3 regions of the Nonomuraea marmarensis genome follow, and region 3 is predicted to be linked to each of the others. Evidence: riboswitches for the same ligand, from Rfam matches in the RefSeq annotation. Region 3 holds a riboswitch; each other region holds the start of a gene.
The links. A riboswitch is a leader RNA that binds a small molecule or an ion and turns the genes downstream of it on or off. The one in region 3 is predicted to bind cyclic di-AMP.
Positions count from the first base shown of each region.

Region 1: it holds a riboswitch for cyclic di-AMP, as region 3 does, so the genes downstream of both, ACFLIM_RS23370 (CHAP domain-containing protein) here and ACFLIM_RS00590 (glycoside hydrolase family 25 protein) in region 3, are expected to answer to the same signal.
Region 2: it holds a riboswitch for cyclic di-AMP, as region 3 does, so the genes downstream of both, ACFLIM_RS23825 (glycoside hydrolase family 25 protein) here and ACFLIM_RS00590 (glycoside hydrolase family 25 protein) in region 3, are expected to answer to the same signal.

Region 1 is NZ_JBICRM010000014.1:33,207-39,555, forward strand. Features, by position in the region: gene dnaE (DNA polymerase III subunit alpha) at 1-511, shown strand, start outside; gene ACFLIM_RS23350 (DUF6300 family protein) at 508-855, shown strand; gene ACFLIM_RS23355 (RNA polymerase sigma factor) at 898-2,136, opposite strand; gene ACFLIM_RS23360 (YciI family protein) at 2,295-2,735, opposite strand; gene ACFLIM_RS23365 (YoaK family protein) at 2,899-3,618, opposite strand; gene ACFLIM_RS23370 (CHAP domain-containing protein) at 3,759-4,427, opposite strand; cyclic di-AMP (ydaO/yuaA leader) riboswitch at 4,440-4,576, opposite strand; gene ACFLIM_RS23375 (Gfo/Idh/MocA family protein) at 4,693-5,646, opposite strand; gene ACFLIM_RS23380 (aldo/keto reductase) at 5,667-6,349, opposite strand, start outside.
Region 2 is NZ_JBICRM010000014.1:131,815-138,163, reverse strand. Features, by position in the region: gene ACFLIM_RS23845 (alkaline phosphatase D family protein) at 1-28, opposite strand, end outside; gene ACFLIM_RS23840 (CoA transferase) at 162-419, opposite strand; gene ACFLIM_RS23835 (methyltransferase domain-containing protein) at 499-1,239, opposite strand; gene ACFLIM_RS23830 (MerR family transcriptional regulator) at 1,307-1,711, shown strand; cyclic di-AMP (ydaO/yuaA leader) riboswitch at 2,132-2,274, shown strand; gene ACFLIM_RS23825 (glycoside hydrolase family 25 protein) at 2,336-3,016, shown strand; gene ACFLIM_RS23820 (MFS transporter) at 3,259-4,656, shown strand; gene ACFLIM_RS23815 (hypothetical protein) at 4,766-5,002, opposite strand; gene ACFLIM_RS23810 (acyltransferase family protein) at 5,109-6,349, opposite strand, start outside.
Region 3 is NZ_JBICRM010000001.1:109,235-115,583, reverse strand. Features, by position in the region: gene ACFLIM_RS00610 (class I SAM-dependent methyltransferase) at 1-729, shown strand, start outside; gene ACFLIM_RS00605 (RDD family protein) at 829-1,290, opposite strand; gene ACFLIM_RS00600 (hypothetical protein) at 1,368-2,411, shown strand; gene glnA (type I glutamate--ammonia ligase) at 2,504-3,928, shown strand; cyclic di-AMP (ydaO/yuaA leader) riboswitch at 4,290-4,436, shown strand; gene ACFLIM_RS00590 (glycoside hydrolase family 25 protein) at 4,449-5,177, shown strand; gene ACFLIM_RS00585 (DUF488 domain-containing protein) at 5,215-5,565, shown strand; gene ACFLIM_RS00580 (B3/B4 domain-containing protein) at 5,581-6,312, opposite strand; gene ACFLIM_RS00575 (MFS transporter) at 6,348-6,349, opposite strand, start outside.

The sequences.
Region 1 (6,349 bases), on a different contig from region 3:
CCGGGACGACCGCGGCGAAATCAGCGTATGCGGCATGATCACGAAGGTCGACAAGCGGATCAACAAGGCCGGCAACCTGTGGGCCATCGCCACGGTCGAGGACATGGACGGCGCCGTGGAGTGTCTGTTCTTCCCGAAGTCGTACGAGCTGTACGGGCCGGAGCTGCGTGAGGACGCCGTGGTGGCCGTCCGCGGGCGGGTCAACAATCGCGACGGCGCCATCTCGATCTTCGCGGAGGACCTGGCGCTGATCGACGTGTCCGGCATCACCAGCGACGCCGGGCACCCCGTCACCCTGCTACTGCGCGAGGAACGCATCAGCCAGAGCCTGGTGGACGAGCTGCGTAACGTGCTGAAGCTGCACGAAGGGCAGGTTCCGCTGCTGATCAACCTGCGGCGGTCGGCCGGGAAGACCATGGTGCTGTCACTGCCGGAGTTCCGGGTCAACCCCGAGCCGTCGTTCGCCGCCGACATCAAGCAGTTGTTCGGGCCGGAAGCGATCTCGCTGTGACCGAACAGCGGCAGATCGACATCATGATCACTGGGGAGCCGCCGACGTGCCCGCGCTGCGGCGAGGAGGGGCTGCTGCTCGTGGACGTGCCGTACGGCTGGACGAACGCCGGCGGCACCGCGGCGGACGGCCGGAACGGTGTCGTGCTGTGCGCCGGGTGCGATGCCCGGGTGCCGCACGCGGCTCCGCTGATCACGTGGTTCCATGTGCACGGTGTAGCGGATGACGGGGATGACGAGTTCGTGCGGCTGCTGGTGGCATGGGCGCAGCACGTGCACGGGTCGGCGCTCGATATGGACGCGTTGGACGCCGAGGCCGAGCTGTGGCGGCACGGCCTCCTGTGACCGCCGTACATTCGCCGGGCGTCTCCCGTCACTCCAGCCCTGTTAGCCTCGGCAGGCGGCGGCGCGTTCCTCCAGGAGGGCGCGTTCACGGGCGTTGCGGGTCATCGAGGCCGCTCGCTCGAACTCGGCGCGGGCCTCCGCCAGGCGTCCCAGCTTGAACAGCAGGTCTCCCCGTACGCTGGGCAGCAGGTGGTAGTCCTGGAGCGACGGTTCGCCCACGATCTGGTCGAGGAGGCCGAGCCCCACCGCCGGCCCGTAGGCCATGGAGAGGGCGACCGCGCGGTTGAGCTCGACGATGGGGGAGCGGGACAGCTTGGCCAGCGACTCGTACAGGGCCGCGATGCGTACCCAGTCGGTGTCCTCCGGGTTGACGGCGCGGGCGTGGCAGGCGGCGATGGCGGCCTGGAGGGCGTAGGGGCCGAGATCGTTTCCGAGCTCCTCGGCCTGGTCGAGGGCGGTCAGGCCGCGGCGGATGAGGAGTTGGTCCCAGCGGGCCCGGTTCTGCTCCAGGAGCAGGATCGGCTCGCCCGACGGCCCTACCCGGGCGGCCGATCTTGAGGCTTGGATCTCCATGAGGGCGACCAGCCCGTGTACCTCGGGTTCCTTGGGCATCAGGCCTGCCAACACCCGGCCCAGCCTGAGGGCGTCCTCGCACAGGGCGGGGCGCATCCAGTCGTCTCCGGCCGTCGCCGAATAGCCTTCGTTGAAGATCAGGTAGATGACCTCCAGGACGGACGACAGCCGGCCCGCCAGCTCGGCGCCCTGGGGCACCTCGAACGGGACCTGCTTGTCGGCCAGCGTGCGCTTGGCGCGTACGATCCGCTGGGCCACGGTGGGCTCCGAGACCAGGAACGCCCGCGCGATCTCGTCGGTGGTCAGGCCGCCGAGCACGCGCAGCGTCAGCGCCACCCGCGCCTCCACGGACAGCGCGGGATGGCAGGCCGTGAACACCAGCCGCAGCAGGTCGTCCTCGATCTCGTCGACCTCGGGCGGCTCCTCCTCGTTCTCGAGGCGGTGGCCGAGCTCGACAAGGTTGCGTTCGAGGCGTTCGTTCCTGCGGATCAGGTCGATGGCGCGGCGTTTGGACACGGTCATCAGCCAGGCGCCGGGGTTGCGCGGCACACCGGACTCCGGCCACTGCTCCAGGGCGGCCACCAGCGCGTCCTGCGCCAGCTCCTCGGCGAGGCCGACGTCGCGCACCAGCCGGGCCAGCCCGGCGATGAGCCGGGCCGCCTCGATCCGCCATACCGCCTCGATCGCGCGGTGCGTGTCGGAAGCCATCACCGGCCCATGAGACCAGCACAAACCCCCGCCCCGCAACCCACGCCCCCGGTCCGGACGGCCGCCGCCCGTCCGGCCGAACGGGCAGTGCCCGGTCGGATGATGGCCTGACGGCCGGCGGTCACGCGGCCGGAGCCGAGCGGGCGGCGGTCGTAAGGTCAGCCGTTGGGGCGGTCGGCGCCGAGGCGCTCGCGGAGGGCCTCTTCGCGCTCGCGCGCCTCCTGCGGCAGCGACTCGTCCGGTACGTCCGAGGCGTCGAACACCCGCCACACATCCAGCCCGATCCCGTCATGCCCCGGCGGCACCGGGACGCGCAGGGCCCACTCGATGGCCTCCTCCCTGGACTTCACCTGGATCAGCCAGAACCCGGCGATGAGCTCCTTGGCCTCGGCGAACGGCCCGTCGATCACGCTCGCCTTGCCGCCGCTGTAGGCGATCTGGGCCCCGTGCGAGCTCGGGTAGAGCCCTTCGCCGGCCAGCAGCACCCCCGCCTTGGCCAGCGACTCGTTGTAGGCGTGCATGTTGTCGACCAGCTCCTGGCTGGGCAGCACCCCGGCCTCGGTGTCCGCGTTGGCCTTGCCCACGATCATGAACTTCATCGAAGTCGTCTCCCTTTCGTCCGCACCGGCCGCGGCCGGTCTCATCAACGCGTCGAACGACTCCGTGGCGGATCGACACGTCCGCCGGAAATCTATTTCGTGAAGAGCCGGGCGGCACCGGTTGCCGAGAAATCTACAACGTAAAGGCGGTCGCTCAGGAGGGTCATCGAGCCTTCGGCGGGCGGGCCGCGACGGTGACGGCCGCGAGCAGGGCCAAGGCCACCGCCAGCGGCGGCACCGGACCGGCTTTCAGGTACAGCACGGCGCCGGCCAGCGCGCCGGCGAACATCGCGACGACCGACACGGCCCGGCGCCAGGCCGCCCACATCGGCGGATCGGCGGCCAGGCCGGTGAGGATGGTGGTGAGGACGTTGGTGGTGATCATGTCGGGCACTCCCAGCCTGCGCACGGTCGCGTTCTGCACGCCCATGCCGTAGGCGAGCAGGCCGATGAGCGGCGCCTGCGCCATGGCGTCCCGGTGACCGGCCACCTGAGCCACGACGAGGGCGGCGGCGACGAGGAGCGCGTGCGCGGCGGTGAGGGCGACGAACTCCCGCCGCGCGTTCCGCATCCGCCGGGCCAGGCGTCCCGCGCTCCATGCCCCGGCGGTGAAGCCGGCGACGGCCAGCGGCGGGGCCCATACCGACAGCTGGGGCTCTCCGGCCAGGGCGAAGCCGAGGAAGACCACGTTGCCGGTCATGTTGGCGACGAAGACCCGGTTCAGGCCGAGGAAGCTGACGGCGTCGACGAGGCCGGTCACGATGGTCAGCAGGATCAGCAGGGCAGGCAGGACGTCGTGCCGGTTCGCGCCGCGGGGGAACAACGCGTCGGCGACCCACCGCAACGCGCGCCTCACGCGGTACTCGTAACCGTCGCGCCGCACCCGCAAACCATGCCGCCAGACGACGCTGTCTCCGCAAAGCGGGTCAGACCGCCCACCTCAGGGCCCGGGAACGCGGCGAGCGCACGTCCCGTGCGGGACGCGCGCTCGTTCGCGGCTGGAAGGCCAGGAGCCCGTCAGGCTCAGGCGGCGTACTCCGGATAGCCGTAGCCGACGACATCCGACTTCGGACGGACGCGCTCCTCGACCTTGCCGTTGCCGGTGTTGCCCTCGATCGTGGAGATGGTGCCGTTCTGGTTGTCCTTCACCACGAACCCGACGTGCCGGATGTCGGTGAGGTCCTTGCCGCCGTTCCAGGCGAAGAAGACGACGGCGCCGGGCTTGGCGACGGTGCCGAAGCGGTGGGTGCCCTCGAACCACTTGGCGTAGGCGACGGTGTAGGCGTCCGCGCCGATCTGCGAGTGGGCGCCGCTCTGGTTGCCGACCCAGGAGACGAACATCGCGCACCAGGCGCCGTTCAGGTAGTCGGTCCTGGTCCCGCCGTCGCGGGCGACGGTCTCGGCGGCTCGCGGCGAGGCGGCGTACCAGTCCTGGTACTTGGTGCCGCCACCGGCGGCGTTCTCCGAGGTGCCGACCTGGGACTTGGCGACGGCCAGGACCTGGGCGGCGGTGACGTTGACCTTGGCCTGCCCGGACTTGATGTCGTGGTCGGCGACGGCGGCCGGCCGCTGCGCCGTGTCGGCGCTGGCCACGGCAGCCTGGCCGCCGAGGGCCGAGGCGATGACGGTGGCGCCGAGCAGGGCGCGAGCGATGTTGGTCTTCGAGGTACGGCTGAAACAGTGTTTTGCCATCGAGGGGGTTACTCCTTGCTTCCATGCCGCTTACCGGGTTAGCTGACGGGTTCGGACGTGGAAGCTGCCCTACGGCACCGGAGTGCCGATTCACCCCAAGGACCTGGGTCCCCGGTTCCGCCCTGAGGCGGATTCAGCGGTCACAGGACCGTCCTGTGATCGTTCGTACGATGGTTGGACATTGCCCGAAAAATCGGACATCTGCCCTGATATGCCTCATAAGGTAATACATGCGGCAAGTGGATTACAACTGGATAAAGCCCACTTAGCCGAGTTGCGTCCGGGCGTTGGCCAGCAGCCCCATCATCGCGAGGGACTCGTCAAGGGGCATGATCGAGGATTCGGTCCTGCCTTCGGCCGTGGCGGCGCGGACTTCGCGCAACTCTCCGGCGTATCCGTTGTCCGCCGGATCGAGCAGATGCTCCTCCGGCTCCATGGAGGGCCCGGAAAGTAAAATCTGCTGCGGCGCCCAGAACGGCGCCTGGATGTCCGCCCGCATGCCCGTGCCGACAACGGTGGCGTTGTTCGGGTAATTCCCCAGCAACGAGGTCTCCACGAGAGCCCGCCTGCCGCCGGGGTAGAGCAACACCCCGGCCGCCTCCGCGTCCACCCCGTTGGGCGCCAGGGAGCCGGTGACGCGCAGGTCAGCGGGCAGGCCGAGGAGCAGCTGGGCCAGCCCGAACGGGTAGATCCCCAGGTCGAGCAGGGCCCCGCCGCCCAGCTCCGGCGCCCACAGGCGGTGCGCGGGGTCGTAGGGGAGGGTGAAGCCGAAGGACGCCTGCACCGAGCGGAGGTCTCCGAAGCGCGGATCGGCCGCGACGCGCTGGATGAGCGGGTTGAACCGCATCCACATGGCTTCCATCAGGAACACCCGTGCCTCGCGCGCCAGGCGTACCATCTTCTCCGCGTCGGCCACGGTCGCGGCGAGGGGCTTCTCGCACAACACGGCCTTGCCCGCGGCGATCGCCGCCTCGGCCACCTCCAGGTGCTGGGCGTGCGGCGTCGCCACGTAGATCGCGTCCACCGCCGGGTCGGCGCACAGCCGCTCATAGGAGTCGTACGCCGACTCCGCCCCCAGCGCGGCGGCCAGGGACTGCGCCCGGCTCAACACCCTGGACCCGACGGCGGCCACCCGCATCCCCGGCTCGGCCACGATGGCCGCCCCGACCGTACGGGCGATACCGCCCGTTGCCGCAATTCCCCACGCAAAATCCCGCACGGGGGAGGAGCATAGACCTATCAGGTCATGTTGAACGTGTCGGGGTCAGGCCCGATGCGCCGGCCCTTGTTCATCGCGCCGATGGCGGCCATGTCCTCGGCGTCGAGGATGAAGTCGAAAACCTCGATGTTCTCGGCGATCCGCGACGGGGTCACGGACTTGGGGATGACCACGTTGCCGAGCTGCAGGTGCCAGCGGAGCACGATCTGCGCGGGGGTCTTGCCGTACTTGGCCGACAGCACCGCCAGCGCCGGGTCCCCGAGCAGCCCCTTGCCCTGCCCGAGCGGGCTCCACGCCTCGGTGAGGATGCCGTTGGCCTCGTGGAAGGCCCGCAGCTCCCGCTGCTGCAGGTACGGGTGCAGCTCGATCTGGTTGATGGACGGCGTGATGTCGGCCTCGTCCATCAGCCGGGTGAGCGTCGAGACGGTGAAGTTGGACGTGCCAATGGCCTTCGCCCGCCCGTCGCGGTAGATCTTCTCCATCTCCTTCCACGCCTGCACGTACCTGCCCTGCCCGGGCACCGGCCAGTGGATGAGGAACAGGTCGACATAGTCCAGGCCCAGCCTGGCCAGGCATTCGTCGAAGGCCTCCGCCGCGCGGGTGTGGTCGGCGTTCCACAACTTGGTGGTGACGAACACCTTCTGGCGCGGCAGCCCGCTGGCGCGCACGGCCCGCCCCACACCCTCTTCGTTGTCATAGGCGG
Region 2 (6,349 bases), on a different contig from region 3:
TGCGATGCAGGGTGCTTTGTTGATTCACCCGGAAGAGCTTGAGTCAAGCTAGCACCGCTCCGGTTTCACCATGATGAATGATCAAAATACAGGACAAGTCGGTTGATCGACGACATATCCGCCCGAATACCAGGTACGGCCTCGGCAGCTTCACCGACGTCCTAGTCCTGGAGCCACTCGGCCAGGACCTCTGCCGTGTGCTCGCCGAGACGAGGCGGCGGGAGCCGTACGGAGCCAGGTGTCCTGGACAGTTTCACGGTGACGCCGGGCAGGGGCACGGAGCCGAGCGAGGGGTGCTCGACCTCGGCGATCACCCCGCGGTGCCGCAGCTGCGGATGGTGTACGGCCGGCGACGGCCGGCTCGGCACCATCGGATGGGCCGCCTGCCCGCTGCCCCGGTGACGCGGCCTGCCGGTCACGCCGGCGTCCGCCGACTCCGGTAGACCTCCGGCATGATGCGCGGCCTTGGCGAGCTCGCGAACCGCCGCGGCGCGTGCGCTACTCCTCAGGTCGCGAGGCCGAGGCCATGAAGATCGGCAACGCCAGGAACATGCGACCTGCCTGGGCTCGTTCCTTCTGCTCGCTCACCCACGCCGCTTCCTGCTCAGGGGTGACGGCTCCGGCCGCACGGGCGCCCTCCGCGATGCCGGTGAGCATGGGCAGCATGGCCGCGTCGGTGAAGACGCTCATGTGCGCCTCCACCGCGACGTCCTCGAACCCGGTGTCGAGCAGCAGGTTGCGGTAACGGCGGGCCGCCCGCGGATTGGCGGTCAGGTCGGCGCGGGCGTGCACGATGGTCCGGGTGAGCGCCGGGTCGTCGGAGTCGATGACGAAGGTGTCCCAGTCCTGCCCGATGAGCACGACGCGACCGCCCGGAGCGAGCACCCGCTTGGCCTCCTCCAGCGCCTTGGCCGCGTCGGCGAGCTCGTGGAAGACCTTCTCGGCTCGATACCCGGCGACCTCGCCGTCCTCGAGCGGCAGGCCGAAGGCGTCGCCGATCCGGAAGTCGGCCTGCGGCCACCGACGGCGGGCCACCGCGATCATCTCCTCGCTGACGTCCACGCCGATCGCCCGCGCCCCGCGCTCCCCCAGCTCGTGTACCGCACGTCCCGCGCCGCAGCCCACGTCCACCACGGCCGCGCCGTCCGGGAGGCCGAGCAGCTCGGACGAGCGCGCCCGCAACGCGACCGCCCCCGGCAACGCGTCGACGACGTCGAGCAGCTGAATGAATGATTCCATGTGTTCCGTCGTTTTGGACATGCGAGCCAGCATGCGACTTAATGTCGGCATGAAGTCAAATGCGACCATGAGCATCGGCGACATCGCGGAGCGGTTCGGGCTGGCCACGCATGTCCTGAGGCACTGGGAGGCCATGGGCCTGCTCTGCCCGGCCCGGATCGGCGGGGAACGCCGCCGATACGGGCCCGACGACCTCTACCGGGTGGCCGTGATCCTGCGCGCCAAGGAAGCCGGATTCAGCCTCGACGACATCCGCGAGATGATGACCACCTCGGACGCGGCGGAACGGCGTGGTGTCCTGCTGCGCCGTCGGGCGGAGCTCGCCCGGCGCATCGCCGAGGCGCAGGCGTCGCTCGAGCTCATCGACTGCGCACTGGACTGCGACCACGAGGACTTCACCAGCTGTTCCCATTTCCAGTCCATGGTGGCCGAGCGGATCTCCGTATCCTCCCCGCCACACGTGCGAGTGTGAGCCGGGCCGCCACCGCGAGGGGGCCACGCCCCTCGCACCGGCAGGCATCAGCTATTAGGCAGGATAGTAGGAAGCGCCACTTGCCACGCAGGAGATCAGCCTGGGCCTTCGGCCAGAGCAAGGCAACGGCGGCATGGACTTCGGGCCGGTACAGAAGGCGCCCCTGCTCAGCCACATCGAATCGCCGGCCACGAAGTTGCTGATCGGTCCCGGAGCGGACGGTGCCGGAAGCCCGTCTCGGTTCGCAAGGTGCTTCAGGCGCTGCAGCGCCACCGGGTTCTCGCCTACACGACTGTGATGTCGCACTCGCAAAACTTGCGGTTTGTCTACTTGTCAGGCTTTTGGTTAATACGTTATCTTCTGCGAAATACATCCGGTTTGTCCGGTCGCTACTTTGAGCATCGCATGACATCGCAGGCGCGCCTGTGACCGCTGAGTCCGCCTGCGGGCGGAACCGGGGACCCGTTCGTACTACTTGGGGTGAATTGGCACGGATAGTGCCATAGGGCAGCTTCCACGCCCGAACCCGTCAGCTAACCCGGTAAGCGGTATGGAAGCAAGGAGAACTCCCTACCGATGGCCGACCACCGTCCTACCCCAGCCCCGAAGATCAACATCGCCCGAATGGCCACTCCCGGAATCGTGCGTAAGCTCGCGGCGACCGCCTTGCTGACCATGATCACCGCCGTGGCTGGTGCGTCCGTCGCCAGTTCCGCGCATGCCCATGAGTTCGCCTACGGCCAGGACGTCTCCAACTACGAGCCGGCGCACGACTGGGCTGCCAGTGGCGCGGAGTTCGGCATCGTCAAGGCGACCGAGGGCACCGACTTCACCGACCGCGCCTTCGCCCGCCACTGGGCCGAGATGGCCGGGCAGAACATGGTGCGCGGCGCCTACCACTACGGTCGCCCGGCCAACGACCCCGTCGCCGAGGCCGACTTCTTCCTGTCCGTGGTGAACAAGCAGCCGGCCAAGCCCGGTGACCTCCTGGCCCTGGACCTGGAGACCACCGACGGCAAACCCGCGGCCTACGTCAACGCTTGGGCCAAGACGTGGCTGGAGCGGGTGAAGGCCAAGACCGGCGTCACCCCGTTGTTCTACTCCGGCTGGAACTTCGCCAGCAAATACGGTCAAGGCCTCGGCCAGTATCCGCTGTGGGTCGCCCACTACAGCAAGGCCAAAGGTACGGTCACGCCACCCCCGCCGTGGAAGACGTGGACCATCCACCAGTACACCGACAGCCCGGTGGACCAGAACGTCTCCTCCGTGAGCCTGGACCAACTCCGCGCCCTGGGCCGTAAGTAGCCAGAGTGTCTGGACGCGCGGCCCGCCCCTTGGGTGCCCCGCGCCGACCGATCAGTGTCCGCGGGCTGCGCAAGCGCTTCGGCGAACTGGAGGTGCTCAAGGGCGTCGGCCTGGACGTCGAGCGGGGCGAGGTGGTCGTACGGCACGCGCCGCGCGAGCAGCTAATTCGTACAAGAGTGTTCAGGTTTTGGCCATAAGGGGCTACAGTAAGTCGAACATCAGTGTTTACTTACGGAGGCCTCGTGACTGACTCAGCCACGCAAGCGGTGCCGGACTCGCGGCGGTGGATCGCTCTCGTGCTGCTCTGCGTCGCCCAGTTCATGCTGATCCTGGACGTTACGGTGATCAACGTGGCGCTGCCGAGCATCGGCTCCGGCCTGGACCTCGACCGCGCCTGGCTCACCTGGGCCGTCACCGCCTACACGCTGTGCTTCGGCGGGCTCATGTTGCTCGGCGGCCGCCTGGGGGACGCCTACGGCACGCGCCGGATCCTGCTGGCCGGCCTGACCCTGTTCACCCTCGCCTCGCTGGTCACGGGCCTGGCCACCAGCGGGCCCGTACTGATCGGCGGACGGCTCGCCCAGGGCGTGGGCGCGGCGCTGCTGTCCCCGTCCGCGCTGGCCACCATCACCCGCACCTTCCACGGCGCCGAACGCGGCAAAGCGCTCGGCGCATGGGCGGCGCTCGGCGGAGCCGGATTCGCGGCGGGCGCGCTGCTCGGCGGGCTGCTGACCGCATGGCCCGGCTGGCGCTGGGTGTTCTTCATCAACGTCCCGGTCGGGCTGGCCGTGCTGGTTCTGCTGCCCCGCATGGTCGCCGCGCACCGTCCCGCGCGCCGGCGGCGCATCGACCTGCCCGGCGCCGTCCTGGCCACCGGGTCGACCGCGGCCCTCGTCTACGGCCTGGTCAACGTGGGCGACTCCGGATGGGGGTCGGCCACGACCCTGCTCGCGCTCGGTGGCGCCCTGGCGGGATACGTTCTGTTCGCGGTGGTCGAGCGAGCCACCGCCGAACCGTTGATGGACGTGCGGATCCTGGCCCGCCGGCCGGTCGCCACCGGCGCGTTCCTGATGCTCGCCGCCACCGCGCTGCTGCTGGCCATGGTCTTCCTCGGCTCGCTCTACCTGCAGCGGGTGCAGGGCATGCCCGCGCTGGTCACCGGGCTCCTGTTCGTGCCGGTGGCGCTCGCGACCGGGGCTGTCGGGCACCTGGCCGGGCACGTCATCCATCGGCACGGCGCGCGGGGGGCCGCCGTCAGCGGACTACTGCTGGCCGCCGCCGGCGCGACCGTCCTCGCCCTGGTGGACGGCACCGCCGGGGTCATCACCGGCCTGGCGATCGGCGCGGGCGGCATCGTCCTGACGTTCGTCGCCGCCACCACCACCGCGCTCGGATACGTCTCTCAACACGAGGCGGGACTGGCTTCCGGCGTGGTCAACACCTTCCACGAGGTCGGTGGGTCAGTCGGCGTCGCGGTCGTATCCGCGATCGCAGCTCGCGGCATCGAGGCCGGCACGGCCAGCGGTTTCCCTGCCGCGTACGCGGTGGCGGCGGGCGCGGCGGTCGTCGCCGCACTCATCGCGGTCGCGCTCGTCCCGAAGGGCAAGGCGCACCTGCCCGAAGGCGTCCATCTCCACTGACTTTCTGCAGGGACAACCGATGACAAGGTCCGCGACCAGCGCCATCGCGCCCGGCAACGACCCGTTCCCGCCGGAGGGCTCCCCTGTGTTGCCGGCCGAGCGCGGCCCATCATGACTCCCCGGCGGCGCGGGACTCGACGCCCCTCTCCGCGATCAAATAGGTGATCTCTGGGCGCGTGAGCAGTTCTCGCATGCGATCGATGCTCACGGTGATCGCGGCCCCCTGATTCTGGTGCTCGGCGAGCTCACGCATCAACCCATGAACGATCGCTGCGGAGGGGTTACAGGCGACGGTGAAGTCGATGTAGACGTTGTCGCCGTCTCCGGGGCCGCTCTGGCCGAGCACATGCCGCCGGCTGGGTCGATAGGAGATCTCACCGTCGCAATGGTCGGTGACGACGCGCTTGCGTGGGCATTGAGACTCCGCGAAGGTGCGACCGGAACGGTTTGGGTCAACCGGTCGTCTCGCCTCGTCTTCGAGTAGCCAAGTGGGCCAGGCGACGGCCGAGTGTCTGAGCCGGCTGCTCGATGAACCGGTAGCTCAGGGCAGCGCAGGAGAGTACCGCCGCCATCAGCACGATGGACCACGTCAGCCGCTCGGGGAATGGGATCAGGGCGGCATCCGGGATCAACCGTCGCATGGCCTGTATCGCGAGGGGATGGAGCAGATAGATGGAGTAGCTGATCAGCCCGAGCCGTACGAGGAAGCGCGGCAGAGCGGCGGACCGCAGAAGACGGCCGATCACGAAGGTCAGCCACGCCGCCGCGACGGCAGTGGACCAACTCCACTTGAACGCCAGTGCCTGCTGGTCGGACATGCCCCAGCCGGGGCCGAACCAGACCGCGGCGGCGATGGACGCGATGGGCACCAGTCCGATCAGCCAGCCCGCTCCTGCCCGGCTGAGCTGCCCGTGGTCCAGTCGATAGAACGCGGTACCGGCGAGCATGGTGGACACGATGGCCAAGCTCTGCCAGGCCCCGATCCGGCTGTTTACCCCCAGCAGCACCACGACCAGGACCGCCACGGCAGTCGCACCGCATAGTCGTAGGCGATGACCACCGCCGAGGATCGCGGCGACTCCCGCCATCAGCACAACGGTGGCAATCAGCACGACGACGTCACCGCCGAGACCGCGGGACAAGGCGCCGGCCGGAAGCACGCCACCGACGAGCACGCCCGCTGCCGCGAAGGCGAGCGCGCCGGTGGTGCTCGCACGGTGCAGCCCGAACACGAACATCGCCGTCACCAGCAGGTAGAACACCATCTCGTAGGACAACGTCCAGAACACGTTGACGACACTGACCACCTGAAGGACATCTTGCAGCATCGTCAGGTGAGCCACTGTGGACACGGCCGGGTGGTCGCTCAACTGGCCGGGCAGGGCCGAGTACACCGGAAGGAGACCGAACACGGTCCCGGCGATCGCCGCGACGATCCACAGGGGGTAAAGCCGGAACAGCCGGTTGATCCAGAACCCGGCGATGCTACCGCGCCGTTCGAGCGAGACCGGCACCACGTACCCGCTGACGAGGAAGAACATCATGACGCCGTATTGGCCGAAGTCGAACCATGGGCTGATGATCGCGCGAACCTCGGGAAAGAGGGGATCCAGCAAGTGTTCGAAGACCACAGCGATCACGGCCACACCCCGTAGGGCGTCCAGCCATGTCTGCCGGCGGGTCGGCGGAAGCA
Region 3 (6,349 bases):
TGGGACGGCAACGCCGACGACTACCAGGTCGAGCACGGCGAGTTCCTGCGTGACAGCGGGTTCGTGTGGTGCCCTGAGGGCGTGGACGAGGCCGACGCGCACCTCCTCGGCGAGGTGCGCGGGCGGCGCGTGCTGGAGCTCGGCTGCGGCGCCGCGCAGTGCGCGCGGTGGCTGGTGACGCAGGGGGCCGAGGTGGCGGCGTTCGACCTCTCCCACCGCCAGCTACGCCACTCGCAGCGCATCGACCTCGACACCGGGCTGCACGTCCCCGTGGTGCAGGCCGACGCCGAGGCGCTGCCGTTCGCCACTGCGGGCTTCGACCTGGCCTGCTCGGCGTTCGGCGCGCTGCCGTTCGTGGCCGACCCCCTCGCGGTCTTCCGCGAGGTACGCAGGGTGCTCAGGCCGGGCGGCCGGTTCGTGTTCTCGGTGAGCCATCCCGTCCGTTGGGCCTTTCCCGACGATCCGGGGCCGCGCGGGCTGACGTCGGACCGCTCCTACTTCGACCGCTCCCCCTACGTGGAGCGGGACGAGTACGGCACCCCCACGTACGTCGAGCACCACCGCACGATGGGCGACTGGGTGAACCTGGTGGTCGCCTCCGGGCTGACGATCACCGGGCTGCTGGAGCCGGAGTGGCCCGAGGGACACGAGCGGGTGTGGGGCGGCTGGAGCCCGCTACGCGGCCGCCACCTTCCCGGCACGGCCATCCTCAGCTGCGCGAATATCTAGCCGCCAGGGCGTGGAAGACCTTCCTGGGCTCCCATCTCGCCTCGTCGAGCATTTTCACCACGCCGTACGAGCCGAGGTCGTCAGCGCCGCTCCCGCAGGTCACATGCGGACGACCATCGTGTTGGACACGCGGTCGTGCACCCCTCGGTGGTCGCGGTCCCAGATCAGCGCGGGCACGGCCAGGCACAGCAGCACGGTGCGCACCAGCACGGGCAGCAACCGCGGGTTGCCGCCGTCCATCGCGGTGACCCTGATCCCCGCCAGCCGATGCCCGAACGTCTGCCCCATGAACCCCACCAGGATCAGGTACTGCAGGGCGAAGACCACGACGGGTGCCCACGGCGACTCGGCCGGGTTCATCCTGAGCAGCAGCTGCACGATGGCCCACGTGCAGATCATCCAGTCGATGACCAGCGCGCCGATCCTGCGCCCCCACCCGGCGATCGACCCGCGGCCGCCCTCGGGCAGGCCCAGGCGCTCTCCCGGGTATCCGAGATCGACCCCGGCGGACCGGAGCCCGCCCAGCCACGTCTGCGTCCACCGAGGTCCGTTGCCGCTCATGCCCTCCACGGTAGCCGCCCGGTGGGCCGGTCCGGATTGTGACCCAACCGCGTCAAGAGACGGTCATGATGTACGCCATGCCACACGGGGATGACCTTGACGAGCGCTTCAACGCGCTGGTCTCACAGATCGACGCCGAGGAACAGCGCAGGATGCGGGCCGACGCGAAAAGAGGGGCCAGAGAGCGGCGTACAGACCGGTCGGACGCCCGCTTATCCACGGCGGCCAGGCCCGAGACAGGACCGCCGCGGCGGGTCGGGCGGGCCTGGCTCGCGATGGCCACGATCACGGCGCTGATCGCCGCCGCGGGCGTGGTGGTCATGTTCCGGCCCGACCTGCTCGCCCCCTCGGGCGCGGTGCCCGAAGAGACCACGCCGGTGGTTGCTATGGCCGAGGAGACCACACCGGTGGTCGCGGCGCCGGCGGAGGTGGTGAGCCCGTTCGCCGGGTCCCCGGCCGAGGACTACGCCGACGGGATCGACGGGTTCGTGCTGCCGGAGGCGAAGGCGCTGGGCGGGTTGTCGAAGAAGGACGTGGCCAAGGGGCTGGAGCGGACGCGCGAGCTGCTGGCCGCCGCCTACCTCGACAAGAAGACGCTGCTGGGCGGAGATCCGGACGCCTTCGCCAAGTTGCTGGACCGCGAGCAACGCGACTGGTTCCGCGATGACCTGGACGACTCGAAGGAGCCCAACCGGCCCATGGTGAACAGCTTCGCCCCGAAGACGGCCGAGCTCACCACCGAGGTCATCAAGGTGAGAGGACAGGCCACGCTGGGCACGTTCCGGGAAGACGGCCTGCGCGGGGTCGAGGTGAAGCTGAACCACCTGGTCGTCTACGCGGTGCACCGCCCCGGCCAGCCCGCCACCACCGTCAGGCTCGTCACCCATCCCACCGGAAGCGTGCAGTTGTACCGCGAGTCCGGCCGGCTCGTCGTCTGGGTGGACGGGTGGGGTGCGAGCGCGACGCCCGCCCGCTGCGACGTGGAGGACGGGTTCATTCACCCCTACTACGAGGATTCGCCTGAGGACAAGGTGGGTGCCACCGGACCACCCTCAGATCCCTACGTTCTGGACGACGAGCCGAGCAGCGACGACGGCTGCGAGGCGTCGCAGGGCACCTGACCTACGTAACATGTGTGAAACAAACGAGACACCATTCGGAAACGGCCACGGCCTAACGTCGGCATGATGGCCAGTCCCAGGGAGGTTCGAGAGTGTTCAACTCCGCCGACGACGTCCTGAAGTTCATCAGTGACGAAGGGGTGCAGTTCGTCGATGTCAGGTTCACAGACCTGCCGGGGACGACTCACCACTTCACCTTCCCGGTTGAGAACTTCGGCGCGAGCGTCTTCACAGACGGACTCATGTTCGACGGCTCGTCGATCCGCGGATTCCAAGCGATCCACGAGTCCGACATGCTGCTGCTGCCCGACCCGACCAGCGCCGTGGTGGACCCGTTCCGCCAGCACAAGACGCTCAATCTGAACTTCTTCGTGCACGACCCGCTGACCGGCGAGGCCTACAGCCGCGACCCGCGCAACGTCGCGCGCAAGGCCGAGGACTACCTCAGGGGCACCGGCATCGCCGACACGGTCTACTTCGGCCCCGAGGCCGAGTTCTATATCTTCGACGACGTGCGCTTCGAGACGAAGCAGCACGCCGGCTACTACTACATCGACTCCATCGAGGGCGCCTGGAACACCGGCAAGGCGACCGAGGGCGGCAACCTCGGCTACAAGCCGCGCTACAAGGGCGGCTACTTCCCCGTGCCGCCGATGGACCACTTCACCGACCTGCGCTCGGAGATGGTCCGCAACCTCATCGAGTGCGGCATCGACGTCGAGATGCAGCACCACGAGGTCGGCACCGCGGGTCAGGCGGAGATCGACTTCAAGTTCGGCACGCTGCTCAAGACGGCCGACAACCTGATGCTCTACAAGTACATCATCAAGAGCACCGCGCTCGAATTCGGCCACACGGTCACGTTCATGCCCAAGCCGCTCTTCGGCGACAACGGCTCCGGCATGCACTGCCACCAGTCGCTCTGGAAGGACGGCTCGCCGCTCTTCTACGACGAGGTCGGCTACGCGGGGTTGTCCGACACGGCCCGCTACTACATCGGCGGCCTGCTCAGGCACGCGCCGTCGCTGCTGGCCTTCACCAACCCGACGGTCAACTCCTACCACCGCCTGGTCCCCGGCTACGAGGCCCCGGTCAACCTGGTCTACTCCCAGCGCAACCGCTCGGCCTGCGTACGCATCCCGATCACGGGCTCCAACCCGAAGGCCAAGCGCATCGAGTTCCGGGTGCCGGACCCGTCGTGCAACCCGTACTTCGCCTTCTCGGCGATGCTGATGGCGGGCATCGACGGCATCCGCAACAAGATCGAGCCGCCGGAGCCGGTCGACAAGGACCTCTACGAGCTGCCGCCGGAGGAGGCCCGCCAGGTGCCGCAGGTGCCCGGCTCGCTGCCCGAGGTGCTCACGGCGCTGGAGGAGGACCACGACTACCTGCTCGAGGGCGGCGTGTTCACGCCGGACCTGATCGAGACGTGGGTGGCGTACAAGCGGGAGAACGAGGTCGACCCGATCCGGCTGCGGCCGCACCCGCACGAGTTCGAGCTCTATTACGACATCTGATCCCGTAGCCCGTAAAAGGCCATCGGCTGTCCCGTTGAGGGCACGGTCGATGGCCTTTCGGTTGCCACGAGAAAGTCACCAAGACTGAAAGCGCCGGTCGAGAGCCGATCACCGTGAACCCCACCGGCACCTCCCGCCACGAGCGGAGAGGTCACGAATGTCCCCCGGTCCCGGGCTCGCGTACCGCGCCGAAGATTTTGCCAAAGCCCTGAAATCCCTACAGGTACGGCGATTCAGGGTTTACGCGAGTACGCGTACATTGCGAGGGGATTTGCCCCACTTGCAATGATTATGGGGGCATATATACCTTTTTCAGCATTACGGCCCACGTTTTGGCGAGCACTCGCCGGATCGTTGCCGCATCGTTGACAGGCCGAATCCGCACATCACGGAGCCGGGGACCCGCCTTTATCCCGGGGTGAATCGGACGCCAGCCCAGGCTGCGCCCGTAGGGCACTTCCAAGCCCGAACCCGTCAGCTAACCCGGTAGGCGACATGGAAGCAAGGAGTCAAATCCCCCATGCTCGATCTCTCCAAACGGCTCAGCCTCTCTGCCGCCGGCGCTCTCCTGGCCGGGGCCACCACACTGGCGAGCGTGACCGGCCCGGCGATCGCGTCGACCGCCGAGCATGGCCCGGCGCACGCGGCCGTGCAGGAGCAGGAGCCGCTCACCTACGGCCAGGACGTCTCCAACTACCAGCCGCTGTACGACTGGAACGCCAGCCCGGCCCAGTTCGGCATCATCAAGGCCACCGAGGGCATGACCTTCACCGACGCCGCCTTCGCCAGGCACTGGCGGGAGCTGGGCAAGAAGGGCATCGTACGCGGGGCCTACCACTACGGCCACCCCCGCAACAACCCCATCGCCGAGGCCGACCACTTCCTGTCCGTGGTGAACGCCCAGCCCGCCAAGAGCGGGGACCTGCTGGTCCTCGACATGGAGACGACCGACGGCAAGTCCGTCGCCGAGGTCAACGCCTGGGAAAAGGCGTGGCTGTCGCACGTGAAGGCCAAGACCGGGATCACCCCGATGTTCTACAGCGGCTGGCGCTTCGCCAACATCTACGGCAAGGGCCTGTCCGAATATCCGTTGTGGGTCGCCCACTACGGCAAGGCCAAGGGGATGGTGACCCCGCCCGCCGACTGGAAGTCCTGGACCATCCACCAGTACTCCGACTACCCCGTCGACCAGGACGTCTCCGTACTGACCCCTGACCAGCTGCGCCACCTGGGCCGCCAGTCCGCCTGACCGGGCGGGCCACGAGGTGGTTGGGTAGGAACCGGTCATGGGACCGATCGTCATCCAGCGTGTCTACGATCACGCGCCTGCCCGCGGCGCGGTGTTCCTCGTCGACCGTGTGTGGCCTCGGGGAGTGCGCAAGGACGACCTGCGGCTCGACGGATGGCTGCCGGACGTCGCGCCGTCGAAGGAGCTGCGCCAGTGGTTCGGCCACCGGCCCGAGCGGTTCGCCGAGTTCGCCGAGCGTTATCGGGCCGAGCTCGCCGAGCACCCCGAGACGGTCGAACCGTTGCTCGCCGCCGCCGAGAAGGGGCCGGTGACGCTGCTCTACTCGGCCAAGGACACCGAGCACAACCAGGCTGTGGTGCTGCGGGACCATCTTCAGCGCGCCCGCTAGGGATCTCCTACGGCCTCACGTCCCCGCGAACTCGAACCGGGGCGCGGACGGGGCCAGGATCGCGGACTTCGGGGTGACGGGCCAGAGGGTGCTCAGCTCGTCGGAGAGCGTGGCCGTGAGGGACTCGATGTCCTGCCGCGCCGTGTCGTGCAGCGCCTCCGCGACGATCAGGACGTCGGTGGTCGTGTCGCGGATGGCCGAATAGCCGCTCTGGCGGTTGGTCCAGCGGCGGGCATGCGCGTTCCCGAGGGCGTCCGCGAAGATGACCTCCCCGGCCGGCGGGTGCTCCGTCTCGCCGGAGAAGGTCAGGTATGTCTCGTCGCCCGCCGCATGCCGCACTTCCACATACTCCGAGATCCGGGAGGCGTCGAACACTGCCACCGGGATGGCGTACGCGATGGAGACCGCGTTGCACAGGTCGATCACGGGATGCAGGCGCGGCAGAGATCCCTCTTTCCTGAAGCGGCGCAGCAGCGACTCCGAGGCGCACCGATATCGGGTCGGCTTGAGGCCCATCTTCGAGAACGCCCGCCGCCACGCCTGGATCTCCGGCAGCTCGCCTTCCGATGCGATGGCGAGCCTCTTGGCGGCGATCTCGCCGAACCGGGCGAGCCGGTCGTCGACGGAGACGTCCGTGGAGATGCCCGGCGCGAAGATCAACCCGGGCGCCAGCTCGGGAAAGTCCCGCCAGATGGCATCGGAATGCTGGAAATACATGGTCACCTCGTCATCGCGGCCGGGGAGCACGGGCCGATCACGATACCCGCATCCTCGCCTCCGGGTC